2 regions of the Paenibacillus sp. FSL F4-0243 genome follow, and region 1 is predicted to be linked to the other one. Evidence: a T-box and tRNA genes for the amino acid it is inferred to sense, from the RefSeq annotation. Region 1 holds a T-box; the other holds one or more tRNA genes.
The links. A T-box is a leader RNA that pairs with one kind of tRNA and senses whether it is charged. The one in region 1 lies ahead of trpS (tryptophan--tRNA ligase), so its partner is inferred to be a tRNA-Trp.
Positions count from the first base shown of each region.

Region 1 (9,479 bases):
CGCATCCTGATCGGGAAGAACAACGCAGAGTTGTCCGAATGCGCCATCGGCGCGGTAGGCTCCGTGTTGGCATCTCCAGAATTGATAACCATATCCGAGCGCCCAGTCATGATCGCCTTCGCCATTGGAAATGTGTTTGGAAGTTGCCTCATTAATCCACTGTTCAGGCAGGATTCGTTGATTATTCCAGATCCCTTTTTGTAAGTAAAGCTGGCCGAATTTAGCGATATCCTCTGTGGTAATGCTTAAGCCAAATCCCCCCGTGTTAATTCCACGTGGACAAGACTGCCAAGTTGCTCCGTGAATACCGAGCGGAGCGAACAGACGCGGTTCTAGATATTCTAGCAGTGTTTGGCCAGTAACTCGTTGAAGGATCGCGGACAGCATGTAAGTGGCGCCGGTATTATATAGGAAATGTGTACCTGGTTGTTTCTCCACTGGGACTGAGAAGAAAGCTTTAACCCAATTCCCGTCTGCACTTTTATGAAGTGTGTCCATAGTATCCACGACATGCCCGGTACCCATCATCAATAGATGTCTGATTGTCATGTTGGATAGATTGTCAGTGATAGTCGCAGGAGCCTCTTCAGGGAAGAAGGAGATGACTGAATTGTCGAGTGTGATTAGCTTTTCTGTGACCGCAATCCCGATTGCCGTTGAGGTGAAGCTTTTGCTAAGGGAAAATAGCATATGTGGAAGATCGGACTTATAAGGAGACCACCAGCCTTCAGAGACCACATACCCATGCCTAAGGAGCATGAAGCTATGCAGACCTAAGCTTTGCGTCTCTACTGCATCAATAAAGCTGGATATTGCGGCTGATGATATGCCCTGCTCTTCTGGAAGACTTCTAGACAACTGCAAGCAACTTGTAGTTTCCATGCATTCATCTCCTAAATTTTGAGAATCCTTGCCTTCCTATTTTATAATAAATTCCATTGTATAAATACTATATAAAATGAAGATTTTTAATCCTCTAAAGAGCTGCTGTTGGAGGCATCGTTATGCAATCTTTTCTCAGGCCATGAAATAACATGCGAGGTTCGGCTTAATTTCTCATAGATTAGCTGGTCATCTTTTTTGAATACCTTAATGATTAAATGAATAAAGAAAACTAAATCGACCAGTAGAACAATGAGGTAAGCGACCGTTCTCAATGGTGAAGATAGAAGCCCTGTCACATCAGAATCGATAACAAGCGCGTGAAGTCCAAGTAATATCCAATATAGCAGACCATATCGGATCATAAGCGCCCAGAAAGAAGCTCGATTACCTCTGTTCGTTACCCGAATACGTACAATCCATTTGCCTAAGGTCCGCCCACCAGTAAAAGCTGGAATCAGGATGAAGTAAATCCCTGTTACAATCCAGAAAGCACTTTTTATATCGAATCCATAAAGTACACCAAACCCAATGATCCACACCATACTATCGATGAAAAAAGCAATCCCTCTGCGGGTATAGGAGACTCTTTTTGCAGAACGGTCGATATTCGTATCCAGTTGTTCTATGCGTGGCAGTAACCCGTTTATCCAGATAGAAATTCGGAATCCAAAGATCCCTCCCAGCGTGTTGGTTATAAGATCATCGACATCAAATAGACGGTAGGGATGATCAAAAAAGCCGTAGATGCCTGTAACCTGAGTGACCTCAAAAGATAACGAAAGTATGAAAGACAAGAGAATACACATTCCCCAGCGCGTTCGGAAATAGTAGCCCAGAAACAATCCAAACGGCACGGTCAAAGCGATGTTAAATATCACCTGTAAAAAAGCAGGCTCGCGCAGTAATGACCAATACGTTGAAATCTGATCAGGTATGATCTTAGAACCATCTATAATATCTTGTATGAATTGAAGAGGGACGAGCTGCATCATACTTCCCGAAGGTGCCATATTATGTCTTGAGGAAGGCATCGGAAGCAAAACGAGAAAATAAGCGTTCATCAGATAGAGCAGCAATAAGTATAGGATTAAAGCTCTAAGCTTATGGATGTAGCCGTGTCTACGGTATTGAACGATTAGAAAAGGGAGTGTGAAGATCAATGCCGCTATAGGAAACATCATAAAGGCATAAGAAATTGGGAAAAAATAAGAATGAAACATAAGTCACCTGCCGAATCAATGTTTTTGTGGAATAATGTAGTTTGCTGCAAACTAGCGTTCCCGGCTCATTATAAAATTTTATGATAGGGAACTCAACTTATTTATTTAGCGCTTCCGGCATACATATGTCTATAGAGGAGCGTGAAGTGATGGAGAAAAAGGTGCAGCAGTATTATCGACTGAAGCAAAAGCAAAAGGAAATTGAAAAAGAATTGGCAGAGCTTCGGCAGGATATTCTTAGCTATTGTAGTGAGCAGGGGGCCACCGAGACTGAGATTGGAAGCTACAAAGTGAAGCTAGTGATGCAAAATCGCAAAGAATATGATGATCTCAAGTTATATGAAACCTTATCAGACCCTGAAGTGTGGCGAATGCTTTCCAAATCAGATTCCGCGAAGATAGCAAGTTTGACCAAGCTTAACGTAATCTCTGAGGACAAGATAATGCATACCTATTCTTTAAAGACGGTAACGTTACTGCAAGTAGATAAAAAATAAAGATTTACGTGAGCGGTTCCTTTCATGGGGGCCGCTTTATTATATCGAATCGCAACTCTTAGCATTTTGCGTTAAAATAAGAAGTGAAGCTGACCGTCTGCTGTTAAGGAGCTCCGGTGCTTTGGTGCGACAGTAAAGCAACCATAGAGATGGAGGAAGAGAATTCATGAAAGATTTTGATGTCATGTTAGAGAAATATGCGAACCTGGTTGTAAAAGTAGGGGTAAATGTACAGCCTGGACAAGTTTTGATGGTGCATGCACCTATTGAAACGGCAGAGCTTACTCGCTTGATTGTAGGTAAAGCCTATGAAGCAGGTGCTAAATATGTAATCGTTGATTGGGACGATGAAGCGACTACACGTATTCGTTACGAAAAAGCCCCAGAAGATTCCTTCGATTACTATCCACAGTGGCAAGCAGAAATGATGGAGAAGTTTGCGGAAGAGAACGGCGCCATCTTACATATTAAAGTACCAGATCCGGAATTGTTCAATGGTATTGATTCTTCCAAAGTGTCAAGAGCAGTTAAAGCGGCAGCTGTTGCTCGCAAAAACTACTCCAAATATACTCGTAATAGCAAAATTAGCTGGTCTCTCGTTAAGGCTCCAACGCGTGCTTGGGCGAACAAGGTGTTTGCTGATCTTCCAGAGGAAGAGCGAGTAGAGGCTATGTGGGAAGCGGTGTTCCAGATGAATCGTGTAGGTAGCGAGGATCCAGTTGCCGCATGGAGAGAGCATATCGGTCAATTGAAAGAAAGTCAGGATAGAATGAACGCTAAGCGTTATAAAAGCCTGCATTACCGCGCTCCGGGAACGGATCTGCATGTGGAGCTTCCAGAAGGACATCTATGGCGTGGAGGCGGCGGAGAGAATGATAAAGGTGTGTATTTCGTGGCTAATATGCCAACGGAAGAGATCTATTCTATGCCACATCGTACAGGTGTGAATGGTACAGTTAGAAGCACACTTCCTTTGAATCTGAACGGACGTTTGGTAGAAGGCCTTTCCTTCACTTTTAAAGATGGAAAAGTAGTAGCATATGAAGCTGAGTCCGGACGTGAGCATCTGACTTCGCTGCTGGCAACCGATGAAGGTGCATCCTATTTAGGAGAAGTAGCTTTAGTCCAGCATGATTCTCCAATCTCTCGATTGAACCGAATTTTCTACAATACAGGGATTGATGAGAATGCCTCCTGCCATTTCGCGTTGGGAAGTGCCTATCCTGTCAATATTGAAGGCGGCACAAAGCTTACGAATGAAGAGCTTGTCGCACGAGGTGCTAATGTCAGCTTAACGCATGTCGATTTTATGATTGGTTCAGCTGAGCTGGATATTGACGGAGAATTGGCGGATGGTACGATTGAGCCGGTATTTCGTAAAGGGAATTGGGTGCTGTAAGGTATAAAATTAAGGTCGTAATCTCGCTTTAGGGGGTTACGGCCTTTTTTTGAAGAAAGGATTTACGTTATAGAAAGTATTTTTATATAGAAGCGGACAAGTATAAAGTCCTAACCCCTGGTCCAGAGTATAGCTTCAAGGAGGGATCGACGCTTGTAGCTGCAAGCGAAGCAAAAACAGCCGGCGCTCTCTTCAATAGAGAGTCCGGCGTTTTTTTATTGCCCTTAGAGATCAGTTTTATTTTGAAAAATAATTAAGGCCCATAGCCTCGCGTACTTCGGACATCGTTTCTTGAGCAATATCGCGGGCACGCTTAGTTCCGGATAATAAGATATCCTCAACAACCTTGGGTCTGGCAGCATAATAGGAGCGACGCTCACGCATTGGTTCAATTAGCTGGTCTAGAGCTGTCGTGATAAGCTGCTTACAGGCTGAACAGCTTATACTGCCACTTTCGCAGCTATCGTGAATTTCTGGGGCGCGATGCCAACGAACAGCACGATGATAAGCATAAATGGGACAAATATCTGGATGCCCAGGATCATTTTTATGAACACGGGCTGGATCAGTTGTGGCTTTACGGATCTTGAAGGTGATCTCTTCTTTCGTAGAGTCCAGCTCGATAGCATTGCCGAGGCTTTTACTCATTTTAGCATTGCCGTCTGTTCCTATTAGTCTTGGCGTCTCGCTGATGAGCGCTCTGGGCTCCACAAGGATGGGGCTGTACAGTTCGTTGAATCTACGTACGATTTTGCGGGTCAATTCCAGATGGGGAAGCTGGTCTTCTCCTACAGGAATAATCGTCGCTTTACAAAAGGTTATATCCGCAGCCTGGCTAACTGGATAACCTAGAAAACCATAATACAATTCATCTAAGCTGGAATTTTTCGATTCGGCTTTAATCGTGGGATTATGCCGTAAAGAATTCACAGTAACAAACATGGAGAATAGGACGGTCAGCTCAGCGATCTCTGGAACCATAGATTGAATAAATAGGGTGGATTTATCTGGATTTATACCCGCCGATAAATAGTCCAGTGTGATTTCATTCAAGTTTTGACCAAGGTATTGAGGCCGATCAAAGTGAGTCGTTAGGGCTTGAATATCTGCTAGAAACACAAAAGTATCATATTGCTCCTGTAGAGTCACTCGGTTCTGTAAACTGCCCACGTAATGGCCAAGGTGCAGCTTTCCGGTCACTCGATCTCCAGTTAATACACGTTCTTTTATCATTTGAATTCCTCCTGTTTTGTCGCTTCTGATTAATATTGAGTCGCCACCACCAGCCATCATCCATGGCCATCACCTCCTTTAAATGACAAAAAAACCTCATCCAATAAGGACGAAGTTGTCGTGGTACCACCTTAAATGATCGCGCAACCAGGTTTCGTTAGTATTACGATCTTCTCTTACCGGTACGGAGAAGGTCTGAGACAATCTCGATACAGGTCCCTTGATAACGGCGGGAAACCCGGCTTTCCCTACAACATCAGCTAAGATGGTTCGGAAGAGCAACTCTAAAGGCCATTCGATCAAACGCTGGACACCGGTTCGCAGCAGCCACCGGCTCTCTGAAGTCCATGTTCGATTGTCTACTTACCCTTTGTCTGCGTTGTTCATGATATTTTGGTAATTGTAATTCTGATGAGTGAGTTTGTCAATGGTTGGAAATTAGATGATGATACAGAGCATCTAGGTTTATATGATCTAGCAAAGTATCACTTAAATGTATATTATCATCAGCAATTAAGTCCAATCTATCATTGTTGATTCACAATATAATAATGTATAACCTTGTAATTGGAATGGAGTGATGATAAATGGCGACAAATATAAGTTATGGTTCACAGGCAAAAATCCCTTTAGACCCGTTTAATGCTGTTACAACGGTTGCAGGAATTCCTGGAGCTGGGGCGGGTCTTGCCACAGCGCAAGTAAATATTAGCCCAGCTAACCCAGCTTCTTTCTCTAGTAGAGTCGAGTTAAATGGTAGTTTTAGTCTTACTGCACTTGCTGATAGTCAATTTCTTGTTTTAATCCGACGTGCTGGAGTCGATATTTATAGCTCCTTTTTTCGTTTTACTACAACTACTGATATTCAATTAAATGTTCAGTGGGTTGATGGTCCTTATATTGGAATCCACAACTATGAATTGGTAATTCAGAATGACAGCAACTTGCCTATAAATCTATTTGGACCCATATCATTCACAGCAACTGCTATTGGAGGAGACGGAGTAATTTAAGTTAAGGACAGTTAAATCATTCTGATTTAACTGTCCTTTTTTTCATGGGGTAAAATTTATTTATTTAAAATGTTGTCCTCTAAAACAGCATATTTATCGCCATATTGCTTAATGATATGTTGTTCTCCCCAATTACATAGAGAAGTCAAAATGTCGCTTAAACTATCACCATACTCACTAAGCTCATATTCCACTTTGGGTGGAACCTGATTGTATACGATCCGGTTGATAATTCCATCGGCCTCAAGTTCGCGTAGTTGCTGGGTTAACATTTTTTGAGTAATTCCGGGCATTAACTGTTTTAGTTCCGATGTTCGCTTTTTGCCATGAGTTAAATGACACAAAATTACACATTTCCATTTCCCTCCAATTACTTCGAGTGTGGCCTCAACAGAAATATTGTATTTTTTTTTGATAGTTGTCATGATATCCTCCAATGTATGGGTACTTTTTAGTACCTATGGTACTTTTAAGTGCGTACTATTGATTATGTCCAATTTTACTTATCATAACATTTATCGTTCTTTTTTTATAGAATGTTATAATTTTAAGTGCTCAGTCCCAAAAAAGTTAATACAAATAAAAACCGTTTCTATACCCTCCCCGTCTTAATCTATGAGAGGTTTAGGAGAGGGGGCTAAGGAAGGATATGACGATGACTAATGCAGAAATGAAGAAGGTAACGATTCTTGATTCTCGGAGCGAGACGGATTTCTACGATTCTATATTGGTACATAGAGAACAGCTATACAGTATTGCCTATAGCTACTTGCGTAACCGGAATGATGCGCTTGAAGCGATGCAGGAAATGACTTGCCGGGCCTGGATCAAAAGAAAAACGTTAAAGGATCCAAAAGCGTTTAAATCATGGATCATTCGGATCCTGATTTATGTCTGTATAGATGAACAAAGACGTAGAAAGCGTTCCATGCCGCTTGTTGACGAGAGAATAGGAGAGCAGATTACGCACATTGGCCATCATCGGATGGAAATGCTGTGGGCACTTGAACAGGTTAAACCCAAGTATCGCCATGTGCTGCTGCTTAAATACTACAACGATATGACCTTAAATGAGATTGCTAAAATACTGGATAAACCTGAAGGAACGGTCAAGACATGGCAGCATAAAGGACTCAAGCAGTTAAGAACGATCATTAAGAATCGGGGTGATTGGAACCATGAGTAGTCAGGAGGAGCTTGCCATGTTAATCGATGCTGAACGGATCCCACATGAGCAAAAAATGGAGAGTGCAGCCGCACAAATCTATGCCATTCAAGCTGGACTCGAACTAGGTAAAAAGCGCGGAAAAAAGCTAATGTTCGCTAGAAGCGCTATGGCTGTACTGACTGCATCTGTTTTGATTGCAGGTTTACTCTTCTTCAATCCAACCCAATTGATGCCACAGCAAGCCTCTACAAGTATTGAATCAAGTGATTGGGGTGTGCTGGAACCTTTTAAGAAGCTGGCTGAATCTGATGTTGATGCCCTTACGTTAGAATCTGCTATTCGAAACGATTATGTGCAAATCGTGAATAAGAGTGCTGAGAAAAACGGATATAAAATCACACTAAATGCTGTGATCGCTGATGAAAATAAAATTATACTGCTATATACAGGGACTACAAGTGGTGGTCAGGAAATTTACAATGTGAATAGTGTTTTGCTGACAGATGCTGTGACAGGACAAAGTGTAGTGGATAAAAATGGGAGTAGAGGTGGGATGGGATTACATGCTGTGGATAGCGTTTATACATGGCTCGGAAAAACTATCTATCCACTAGATAAGGATAAAGCATTTCCAAAAGAGGTGGTGGCGAATTTTCAGATCGCTTCAGTGGATCCAGGAATGCTAGCAAAACCAAAAACGGGAACGGATCTAGCTGACATGCGCTATTCTGAACGTTTAAAGGTGAGCTTCGCTATTGATCCAAAATTCTGGGAACAGAAGACCGAGACAGTAGTTATAAATCAGCCTTTTATGATTGACGGACATGAAGTGAATCTTGCGCAGGTGGAGCTATCTCCTTTAAGTATAGTAGTTAAATTTACGTTAAGTGAGGCATTAAAAACCGATTGGGAGATCAGGAATGAGTTATTTGGAAAGACCCCCAGTGAGTTGACATCGCGGGTTGGGAAGCGCGAATTGAAAAATAATTCGATTGGCGGAAGTGGCAGTGAGGACGGATTTATAAGTAACTTTAGCAGTAACGTATTGGATCATCCAAAATTCATTCGTTTGAAGCTTGATGCGGGGCCTGATCGCGAGAAAGAGGAGTATATTGATATCTTGAAAAAATAAGCAGCAAGTGATGAGAGTGAGAATGTGCTGGGATTCGTAATGCAGAAAAAGGTCCGCTGACAGCGACCTTTTTTTGTTTTCTAGAAGATTAAATATGATTATAAAGTCCTTTTTAAAATAGTGCTATAATAGCTCTTTGAGTGTTCTGAGCTGTATTTTGATCTATATGAACTAGGGGTGATAGGTTTGAGCGTAATCCGTATGGAGAACGTAACTAAGAAATATGAGAATACTTTGATTTTTCGAGATATATATTTTCGAGTTAACAAGGGTGAACGGATTGGGTTAATCGGACGAAATGGTGCGGGGAAGTCTACTGTTTTTAAACTGATGATGGGAAAAGAGGAGCCAACAGCAGGGAAAGTAGAGTTAGATCCCAATGTGAAGATCAGTTATTTCTCTCAATTCTCGGAGCTTTCCGGGGCCTTGTCTGTACAGCAAGAGTTAGAATTGTGCTTTGAGCAGGTAGCGCTTATCGAACAGGAGCTTAACCAAATCGGGGAACAGCTTGGACAAGTGACGGATGATGACCAGATGAATACACTTTTAGAGCGGCAAGCGGCGCTTTTTGAACAAATGGATCATTTGGATGGCTGGAATGTATCTGTAGAAATCAACACTGTTCTGACGAAGTTGGGCTTCAATGAAAGATCACGACATCAACCTGTAGATGAGTTATCGGGAGGCTGGAGGAACCGTGCAGCACTGGCTAAAGTCTTAATTGAAATGCCCGATGTCGTATTGCTCGATGAGCCTACTAACTTTTTGGATATCGAAGGGATCGTATGGTTGGAGCAGTGGCTTCACCGTTTTAATGGGGCGATGATTCTCATCTCCCATGACCGGCAATTTATTGACAGAGTAGTCACGCGGACGATTGAAATCGAGAATTATCATTTTCAGGAATATGAAGGCAATTACACCGACTATGT
Region 1 is NZ_CP150151.1:2,938,921-2,948,399, forward strand. It holds gene NSS87_RS12920 (serine hydrolase) at 1-882, opposite strand, end outside; gene NSS87_RS12925 (VanZ family protein) at 969-2,105, opposite strand; gene NSS87_RS12930 (hypothetical protein) at 2,255-2,602, shown strand; gene NSS87_RS12935 (aminopeptidase) at 2,769-4,001, shown strand; gene trpS (tryptophan--tRNA ligase) at 4,239-5,234, opposite strand; T-box leader at 5,337-5,620, opposite strand; gene NSS87_RS12945 (hypothetical protein) at 5,822-6,247, shown strand; gene NSS87_RS12950 (winged helix-turn-helix transcriptional regulator) at 6,304-6,672, opposite strand; gene NSS87_RS12955 (sigma-70 family RNA polymerase sigma factor) at 6,897-7,433, shown strand; gene NSS87_RS12960 (DUF4179 domain-containing protein) at 7,426-8,547, shown strand; gene NSS87_RS12965 (ABC-F family ATP-binding cassette domain-containing protein) at 8,734-9,479, shown strand, end outside.

Region 2 (9,479 bases), 3.1 Mb from region 1:
TCTCGCCCGCAATCGCATGAATTTCTCCCTCACGTAAAGAAAAATGCACGTCTTTATTTGCAACGACACCATTGGGATACACCTTGGTAATTCCCCGCATTTCCAGCAGAGCTTTGTTCATAAGTCTCAACGCCTTTCGACTTGGAGGTCTGCAAAAATATACAGCTGGAATTCTTCTAAAGAAGAATCTCCAACTGTAGGTTTATCACTTTATAGCTATACTTAAGGCTTAACTGCGTTACGAATGGCTTCTACTTCAGAGGTTTCCATTCCCATCGCGTTATCTACTGTAATTTCTTTATTGATCAGCTTTTGCTTCACTTCTTCAACTTTAGCCTGAAGATCGGCAGGGAAGATATTTTTATAGATCTCATTCTCTGCAATGCCTACACCATCATCTACAAAGCTCAACACATCACGTTTACCCATCTCAAGTGTACGGTCTTGTAATCTCTTCACGGCACCCAGAATAGCACTATCAATCTTTTTAATAGAAGAAGTAACGATCAAGTTTGCTTTTTCGCTATCTGTATCGTTAAGCAACATCGCCTGATCGGAGTCTACACCGATAGCATATTTCTTCTTCTCCTTAGCTGCGTCAAAGATCCCAAGACCTGTACCCCCAGCCACGTTAAAAATAACATCCACACCGGAGTTATATTGAATCAGCGAAAGCTCCTTGCCCTTAGCCGGGTTAACGAAATCGCCAGCATATGATACAGCGACCTTCACATCAGGATCAACATATTGAGCGCCCTGAATGTAGCCTACCAAGAAAGCGTTAATTCCTGGAATATCCATGCCGCCTACAAAACTGATCACATTCTCAGGATTAGCATTTTCCATATCCGATTGTGTAGCTAGCGCCGCTACAGCACCTGCTAGAAAAGATACTTCATTTGTTGCATAAGACATGTTGTACATATTCTCTGGTGCTTCATCTATATCGGTATCATAGTTAATGAACTTTTTGTCAGGATATAATTCAGCCGTTGCATTAAACATCTCTGTAATTTCCGATCCGCCAGAAATAATAACATCCCAGTCCTCAGCGGCGATATCGTTAAACGTAGGCTCCCATTTCGTTTTATCGACACCCATTTCTACAACTTTTGTTTCTGCACCCAGCTCATCCTTAACCTTTTGCAAACCGCTATTCGCAGAGTCAAAGAAAGATTTATCTCCAAGCGTTCCTGGAATCAGAAGTACTACTTTGAGTTTATCCCCTGAACCTGTTTCTCCACCTTCAGCTGCGTTAGATCCTGCATTCGCGGAAGATCCATTACTCGACGTATTATTTCCACAGGCTGTGACCATTACCATTACTACTAGTAACAACAAAGAAAGAACTTTCTTTTTCATTTTTCTATTCCCCCTATTTATAGTTGGTTAGTAATTTGAGAGGTTCTCCTTCTTAGTCCGTTGTATATTTCACGATTTAGATGGAAACTCTCATTTTTCATGTAACATTGTCAAAATTTTAATGATTTTAACGAATACACTCAAAAAAAGAGATAAAATTATAATTTTTACGAATAATCCGACTAATTCCCGAACGAGATGGCCAGTCAGGTTGCTAATCTTCGGATTTCTTGATACGATCATATCAAATATTAATGAAAATAATTATATGATTTCGGTCATATTTTTGTATGATTCGGCTAAAACATAATTATTGGAGGGTCATCATGGATCGTGTTCTATATATTGTAAATGCAGCACATGAGGTTAATACCTATATTCCACCACACCAGCATGAATGTTATGAACTAGTCTATTATTTAAACGGCTTAGGAACTACCAATATAGGTTCGCGAAGTTATCATTTTCGTTCTTCTTCATTCGCGCTGATACCACCCAATCATAAACATGATGAGAATCATCGCGAGGATGCTACTATACTATTTGTAGGCTTCCATTCAAATCACCCATATATGGAGAATTTGCAAGGCGTATATGAAGATGATAAAGACCATACTGTTCTACAGATCTTGCTTCGAATGAAAGCAGAGTTTACGCGCAAACAAGATGGATTCTCTGAACTATTGAACCTGCAAATGAGCGAAATCACTGTTCATCTGATACGGCTTCTTAGTGCCTCTGGGTTTCAATCACCAACGGAAGACAGAGTCCAATATGTTCTAAACTATATGAATGAGCATTACCGCCATAAGCTATCGGTCGCAACACTTTCAGAGATGTCTGGATACAGCTATGATCGTTTCCGCCATTTATTTAAAGAACGATTCGGTTCTTCACCTCTGCGCTATCTACTATTGAAACGTCTGGATTATGCAAAGTCTCTCTTGCAACATACCCAAATGCATATCTCTGAAGTATCAGCTGCTGCTGGGTTTGTGAATGACGCCCAATTCTGCAATATGTTTAAACGTGAAATTGGTCTCACCCCACGAGCATTCCGACTAAGCAGTCAATAAAACAAAACTCCACACAAAAAGGCCGTTGATTAGAGACGCCTCTAATTCAACGGCTTAAGAATAAAAAGCTCAAAGACAAAGAAAAAAGGTTTGTAAAGTTGCTTATACAAGCGACTTTACAAACCTTTTTGATATACCGGCGAGAGGACTCGAACCTCCACGGTTTCCCTCTCGATTTTGAGTCGAGCGCGTCTGCCATTCCGCCACGCCGGCACATATGAAATTAATGGAGGCGCCACCCAGATTTGAACTGGGGATAAAGCTTTTGCAGAGCTTTGCCTTACCACTTGGCTATGGCGCCATATGAAAACTTTGGAGCGGACGACGGGAATCGAACCCGCGACCCTCGCCTTGGCAAGGCGATGCTCTACCGCTGAGCCACGTCCGCATAAAATGGCTGGGGATATAGGATTTGAACCTATGCATGACGGAGTCAAAGTCCGTTGCCTTACCGCTTGGCTAATCCCCAATAACATTTTAAAATAAAAGGGGCGACTGATGGGTCTCGAACCCACGAATGCCGGAACCACAATCCGGTGCGTTAACCACTTCGCCACAATCGCCATATTAAACTAATATTGTTGCTGTTCTTCTTAAAGTAAATGGGGCGACCGATGGGACTTGAACCCACGAATGCCGGATCCACAAACCGGTGCGTTAACCCCTTCGCCACGACCGCCATATTAAACTTTAGAGAAAGACTTTAGATAAAGATTGGCAGGGGCAGCAGGAATTGAACCCACACCAACGGTTTTGGAGACCGTTGTTCTACCTTTAAACTATGCCCCTAAAAAATGGTGGGGGATGATGGATTCGAACCACCGAACACGTACGTGAGCAGATTTACAGTCTGATGCGTTTGGCCACTTCGCTAATCCCCCAAAGATGGTGCCGGCGAGAGGACTTGAACCCCCAACCTACTGATTACAAGTCAGTTGCTCTACCAATTGAGCTACACCGGCATATTAAGTTGTATACTATATGGTGGCTCGAGACGGATTCGAACCGCCGACACGAGGATTTTCAGTCCTCTGCTCTACCGACTGAGCTATCGAGCCAAGAAAATGGCGGAACCGACGAGATTCGAACTCGCGATCTCCTGCGTGACAGGCAGGCATGTTAGGCCAACTACACCACGGTTCCAAAAGATATAATTACTTGATGAAAATTGGTTGCGGGGGCAGGATTTGAACCTGCGGCCTTCGGGTTATGAGCCCGACGAGCTACCGGGCTGCTCCACCCCGCGTCGTTCTTAAATGAATATGGTGGAGGCTGAGGGGATCGAACCCCCGACCCTCTGCTTGTAAGGCAGATGCTCTCCCAGCTGAGCTAAGCCTCCGTAAACAACAATTGTTATTGTACCAAAGTCCACTATGTAAAATCAAGTGAAAATTTGGTGACCCGTATGGGATTCGAACCCATGTTACCTCCGTGAAAGGGAGGTGTCTTAACCCCTTGACCAACGGGCCATACTAAGTAAAATTTGTGGCGGAGAGAGAGGGATTCGAACCCTCGAGACGCTTGTGGCGCCTACACGATTTCCAATCGTGCTCCTTCGGCCAAACTCGGACACCTCTCCATATGGCTCCCCGAACAGGACTCGAACCTGTGACAACTCGATTAACAGTCGAGTGCTCTACCAACTGAGCTATCAGGGAATATTCATACCAGGCTTGATGCCTGAAAACTGAATCCGAATTGAATTTGCGTCTTAAGTATAGGATAAGCCCTCGACCGATTAGTATTGGTCAGCTCCATGCATTACTGCACTTCCACCTCCAACCTATCTACCTCGTCGTCTTCAAGGGGTCTTACTAATTGGGAAATCTCATCTTGAGGGGGGCTTCACGCTTAGATGCTTTCAGCGCTTATCCCGTCCGTACGTAGCTACCCAGCCATGCTTCTGGCGAAACAACTGGTGCACCAGCGGTACGTCCATCCCGGTCCTCTCGTACTAAGGACAGCTCCTCTCAAATTTCCTGCGCCCACGACAGATAGGGACCGAACTGTCTCACGACGTTCTGAACCCAGCTCGCGTACCGCTTTAATGGGCGAACAGCCCAACCCTTGGGACCTACTTCAGCCCCAGGATGCGATGAGCCGACATCGAGGTGCCAAACCTCCCCGTCGATGTGGACTCTTGGGGGAGATAAGCCTGTTATCCCCAGGGTAGCTTTTATCCGTTGAGCGATGGCCCTTCCATGCGGTACCACCGGATCACTAAGTCCGACTTTCGTCCCTGCTCGACTTGTAGGTCTCGCAGTCAAGCTCCCTTATGCCTTTGCACTCTTCGAATGATTTCCAACCATTCTGAGGGAACCTTGGAACGCCTCCGTTACTCTTTAGGAGGCGACCGCCCCAGTCAAACTGCCCGCCTGACACGGTCCCCGTACCCGATTAGGGTACTAGGTTAGAACCTAGATACGATCAGGGTGGTATCCCAACGGCGCCTCCACCGAAGCTTGCGCTCCGATTTCTACGGCTCCCACCTATCCTGTACAGATCGTACCCAAATTCAATATCAAGCTGCAGTAAAGCTCCATGGGGTCTTTCCGTCTTGTCGCGGGTAACCTGCATCTTCACAGGTATTAAAATTTCACCGGATCTCTCGTTGAGACAGCGCCCAAGTCGTTACGCCATTCGTGCGGGTCAGAATTTACCTGACAAGGAATTTCGCTACCTTAGGACCGTTATAGTTACGGCCGCCGTTTACTGGGGCTTCGGTTCATAGCTTCGGGTTACCCCTAACCACTCCCCTTAACCTTCCAGCACCGGGCAGGCGTCAGCCCGTATACTTCGCCTTGCGGCTTCGCACAGACCTGTGTTTTTGCTAAACAGTCGCTTGGGCCTTTTCACTGCGGCCCCCTCGTGCTATTCACACTACCGGGGCACCCCTTCTCCCGAAGTTACGGGGTCATTTTGCCGAGTTCCTTAACGAGAGTTCTTCCGCGCGCCTTAGAATTCTCTTCTCGCCTACCTGTGTCGGTTTGCGGTACGGGCACCTTCTCCTGGCTAGAGGCTTTTCTTGGCAGTGTGAGATCATGACCTTCGCTACTACAATTTTCGCTCCCCATCACAGCCCAGCCTTAATGATGTGCGGATTTGCCTACACATCAGCCTCACTGCTTAGACGGACATATCCATCAGTCCGCGTCACTACCCTCCTGCGTCACCCCATCGCTCATAGCGGATTACGGTGGTACAGTAATTTCAAACTGTTGTCCTTCGACTACGCCTTTCGGCCTCGCCTTAGGTCCCGACTTACCCTGAGCGGACGAGCCTTCCTCAGGAAACCTTGGGCTTTCGGCGGATCAGATTCTCACTGATCTTTTCGTTACTCATACCGGCATTCTCACTTGTATGCTGTCCAGCGCTCCTTACGGTACACCTTCAACCCACATACAACGCTCCCCTACCCCAGATACATACGTATCTAGCCATAGCTTCGGTGGTGTGTTTAGCCCCGTTACATTTTCGGCGCAGAGTCACTCGACCAGTGAGCTATTACGCACTCTTTCAATGGTGGCTGCTTCTAAGCCAACATCCTGGTTGTCTGTGCAACTCCACATCCTTTCCCACTTAACACACACTTGGGGACCTTAGCTGATGGTCTGGGCTGTTTCCCTTTTGACAATGGATCTTAGCACTCACTGTCTGACTCCCGGCAATAAGTATATGGCATTCGGAGTTTGACTGAGCTTGGTAATCCTTGCGGACCCCGCACCCAATCAGTGCTCTACCTCCACTACTCTTATACCGAGGCTAGCCCTAAAGCTATTTCGGGGAGAACCAGCTATCTCCGAGTTCGATTGGAATTTCTCCGCTACCCCCACCTCATCCCCGCATTTTTCAACATGCGTGGGTTCGGGCCTCCAGTGCGTGTTACCGCACCTTCACCCTGGACAGGGGTAGATCACACGGTTTCGGGTCTACGTCCACATACTAAATCGCCCTATTCAGACTCGCTTTCGCTGCGGCTCCGTCTTCTCGACTTAACCTTGCATGTTAAACGTAACTCGCCGGTTCATTCTACAAAAGGCACGCCATCACCCATAAATAGGGCTCTGACTTTTTGTAAGCACACGGTTTCAGGTTCTATTTCACTCCCCTTCCGGGGTGCTTTTCACCTTTCCCTCACGGTACTGTTTCACTATCGGTCGCCAGGTAGTATTTAGCCTTAGCAGATGGTCCTGCTGGATTCATACGGGGTTTCACGTGCCCCGCACTACTCGGGATCCGTCTCGGAGAGAACACAGTTTAGGCTACAGGGCTTTTACCTCTATCGCGGGCCTTTCCAGACCTCTTCGCCTACCATATTCCTTTGTAACTCCATGTGAGACGTCCCACAACCCCTAAGAGCAAGCTCTTAGGTTTAGGCTGTTCCGCGTTCGCTCGCCGCTACTGACGGAATCACTATTGTTTTCTCTTCCTCAGGGTACTTAGATGTTTCAGTTCCCCTGGTCTGCCTCTACATCTCCTATGTGTTCAGAGATGAGTAACTGCGAATTACCACAGCTGGGTTTCCCCATTCGGACACCCCCGGATCAAAGCTTGCTTACAGCTCCCCGAGGCAGTTTCGTTGTTCGCCACGTCCTTCGTCGGCTCCTGGCGCCTAGGCATCCTCCGTGTGCTCTTATTAGCTTAACCTTGATTTTTCCGCAGGAAAATATCATACAATGACATTCTCTTTGGAATCATCTCACTAATAACTTTTACTTGTTTGCACAAGTTGCTAAAAGATGTTCTAAAACGCAAATTCGTTTCGGTATCCAGTTTTCAAGGATCAAGTCTTACTTGAGAGCTTAAACTCTCAAAACTGAGCAACGAGTGAGTTGTGGAAGCTTAACTTCCGATTTGAATGTCTTCATTGCAGAAGACGATTCTCCATAGAAAGGAGGTGATCCAGCCGCACCTTCCGATACGGCTACCTTGTTACGACTTCACCCCAATCATCTACCCCACCTTCGGCGGCTGGCTCCCTTGCGGGTTACCCCACCGACTTCGGGTGTTGTAAACTCTCGTGGTGTGACGGGCGGTGTGTACAAGACCCGGGAACGTATTCACCGCGGCATGCTGATCCGCGATTACTAGCAATTCCGACTTCATGCAGGCGAGTTGCAGCCTGCAATCCGAACTGAGACCGGCTTTGATGGGATTGGCTTCACCTCGCGGTTTCGCTTCCCGTTGTACCGGCCATTGTAGTACGTGTGTAGCCCAGGTCATAAGGGGCATGATGATTTGACGTCATCCCCACCTTCCTCCGGTTTGTCACCGGCAGTCACTCTAGAGTGCCCAGCTTAACCTGCTGGCAACTAAAGTTAAGGGTTGCGCTCGTTGCGGGACTTAACCCAACATCTCACGACACGAGCTGACGACAACCATGCACCACCTGTCTCCTCTGTCCCGAAGGCCGCCACTATCTCTAGTGGATTCAGAGGGATGTCAAGACCTGGTAAGGTTCTTCGCGTTGCTTCGAATTAAACCACATACTCCACTGCTTGTGCGGGTCCCCGTCAATTCCTTTGAGTTTCAGTCTTGCGACCGTACTCCCCAGGCGGAGTGCTTACTGTGTTAACTTCGGCACCAAGGGTATCGAAACCCCTAACACCTAGCACTCATCGTTTACGGCGTGGACTACCAGGGTATCTAATCCTGTTTGCTCCCCACGCTTTCGCGCCTCAGCGTCAGTTACAGCCCAGAAAGTCGCCTTCGCCACTGGTGTTCCTCCACATATCTACGCATTTCACCGCTACACGTGGAATTCCACTTTCCTCTTCTGTACTCAAGTCACCCAGTTTCCAGTGCGACCTCAGGTTGAGCCCAAGGTTTAAACACCAGACTTAAATGACCGCCTGCGCGCGCTTTACGCCCAATAATTCCGGACAACGCTTGCCCCCTACGTATTACCGCGGCTGCTGGCACGTAGTTAGCCGGGGCTTTCTTCTCAGGTACCGTCACTCCGATAGCAGTTACTCTACCGGACGTTCTTCCCTGGCAACAGAGCTTTACGATCCGAAAACCTTCATCACTCACGCGGCGTTGCTCCGTCAGACTTTCGTCCATTGCGGAAGATTCCCTACTGCTGCCTCCCGTAGGAGTCTGGGCCGTGTCTCAGTCCCAGTGTGGCCGTTCACCCTCTCAGGTCGGCTACGCATCGTCGCCTTGGTGGGCCGTTACCCCACCAACTAGCTAATGCGCCGCAGGCCCATCCCTCAGTGACAGATTGCTCCGTCTTTCATTCTTTCTTCAGGAGAAAAAAGAAATTATCCGGTATTAGCTACCGTTTCCGGTAGTTATCCCAGTCTAAGGGGCAGGTTGCCTACGTGTTACTCACCCGTCCGCCGCTAAGTTATTTTGAAAGCAAGCTTTCAAAATAACTCCGCTCGACTTGCATGTATTAGGCACGCCGCCAGCGTTCGTCCTGAGCCAGGATCAAACTCTCCAATTAGTATTGAAAAGAGCGATATGCTCATTTTGAAACATCTGACGAGAAAATTAATTCTCTAATTTTGGATATCACTTTCGTGATTTCCTACTCACTCGTTGTTCAGTTTTCAAAGATCAAGCTGTTTATTTCGTCGTTGTGTTGTTCAGCAGCGACCTTTATAATATATCACAGCGTCCTCGTTTTAGTCAACCTTTTTTTTAATTTCTTTTTTCGGTTGTCTTTCGAATGTTTTCGAAAGCACATCTCTGTGTCAGAGGGACGAGTTATAATTTAACACATGAACTAGGAAAGAGTCAACCATAAATTTATTAGAATAAATATGAGCGCATCATAATAGCGAGCAAACAAAAAAGAGAGTGCTCAGCCTCTCCCTATCCCTACTTATTTTATCTATAGATTACCGGCAAATCCTGCATCTAATTTCTTCTTTATAAGGTATATCGGATCGCATGCCCCTCTCCCCCATGACCGTCAGCCCATAAAGTAATCTCACGGATTAGCGAACGAGAAACAAGCTTTCGTAAAACTAGGGGCAACTCAGCCTCTAATTGACACAGGCCAGAATGCTGTAGTAATTCTTTTATACTCCATGC
Region 2 is NZ_CP150151.1:6,023,480-6,032,958, forward strand. It holds gene NSS87_RS26640 (ABC transporter ATP-binding protein) at 1-121, opposite strand, end outside; gene NSS87_RS26645 (BMP family ABC transporter substrate-binding protein) at 223-1,362, opposite strand; gene NSS87_RS26650 (AraC family transcriptional regulator) at 1,689-2,438, shown strand; tRNA gene NSS87_RS26655 (tRNA-Leu) at 2,573-2,651, opposite strand; tRNA gene NSS87_RS26660 (tRNA-Cys) at 2,666-2,739, opposite strand; tRNA gene NSS87_RS26665 (tRNA-Gly) at 2,752-2,826, opposite strand; tRNA gene NSS87_RS26670 (tRNA-Gln) at 2,833-2,907, opposite strand; tRNA gene NSS87_RS26675 (tRNA-His) at 2,929-3,001, opposite strand; tRNA gene NSS87_RS26680 (tRNA-His) at 3,042-3,117, opposite strand; tRNA gene NSS87_RS26685 (tRNA-Trp) at 3,154-3,227, opposite strand; tRNA gene NSS87_RS26690 (tRNA-Tyr) at 3,234-3,319, opposite strand; tRNA gene NSS87_RS26695 (tRNA-Thr) at 3,325-3,400, opposite strand; tRNA gene NSS87_RS26700 (tRNA-Phe) at 3,421-3,496, opposite strand; tRNA gene NSS87_RS26705 (tRNA-Asp) at 3,504-3,581, opposite strand; tRNA gene NSS87_RS26710 (tRNA-Met) at 3,608-3,684, opposite strand; tRNA gene NSS87_RS26715 (tRNA-Val) at 3,702-3,777, opposite strand; tRNA gene NSS87_RS26720 (tRNA-Glu) at 3,833-3,907, opposite strand; tRNA gene NSS87_RS26725 (tRNA-Ser) at 3,925-4,017, opposite strand; tRNA gene NSS87_RS26730 (tRNA-Asn) at 4,021-4,096, opposite strand; rRNA gene NSS87_RS26735 (23S ribosomal RNA) at 4,157-7,085, opposite strand; rRNA gene NSS87_RS26740 (16S ribosomal RNA) at 7,329-8,886, opposite strand; gene NSS87_RS26745 (nucleotidyltransferase-like protein) at 9,315-9,479, opposite strand, start outside.
Region 2: it has a tRNA-Trp gene. The T-box ahead of trpS (tryptophan--tRNA ligase) is inferred to sense a tRNA for this amino acid. The anticodon was not compared.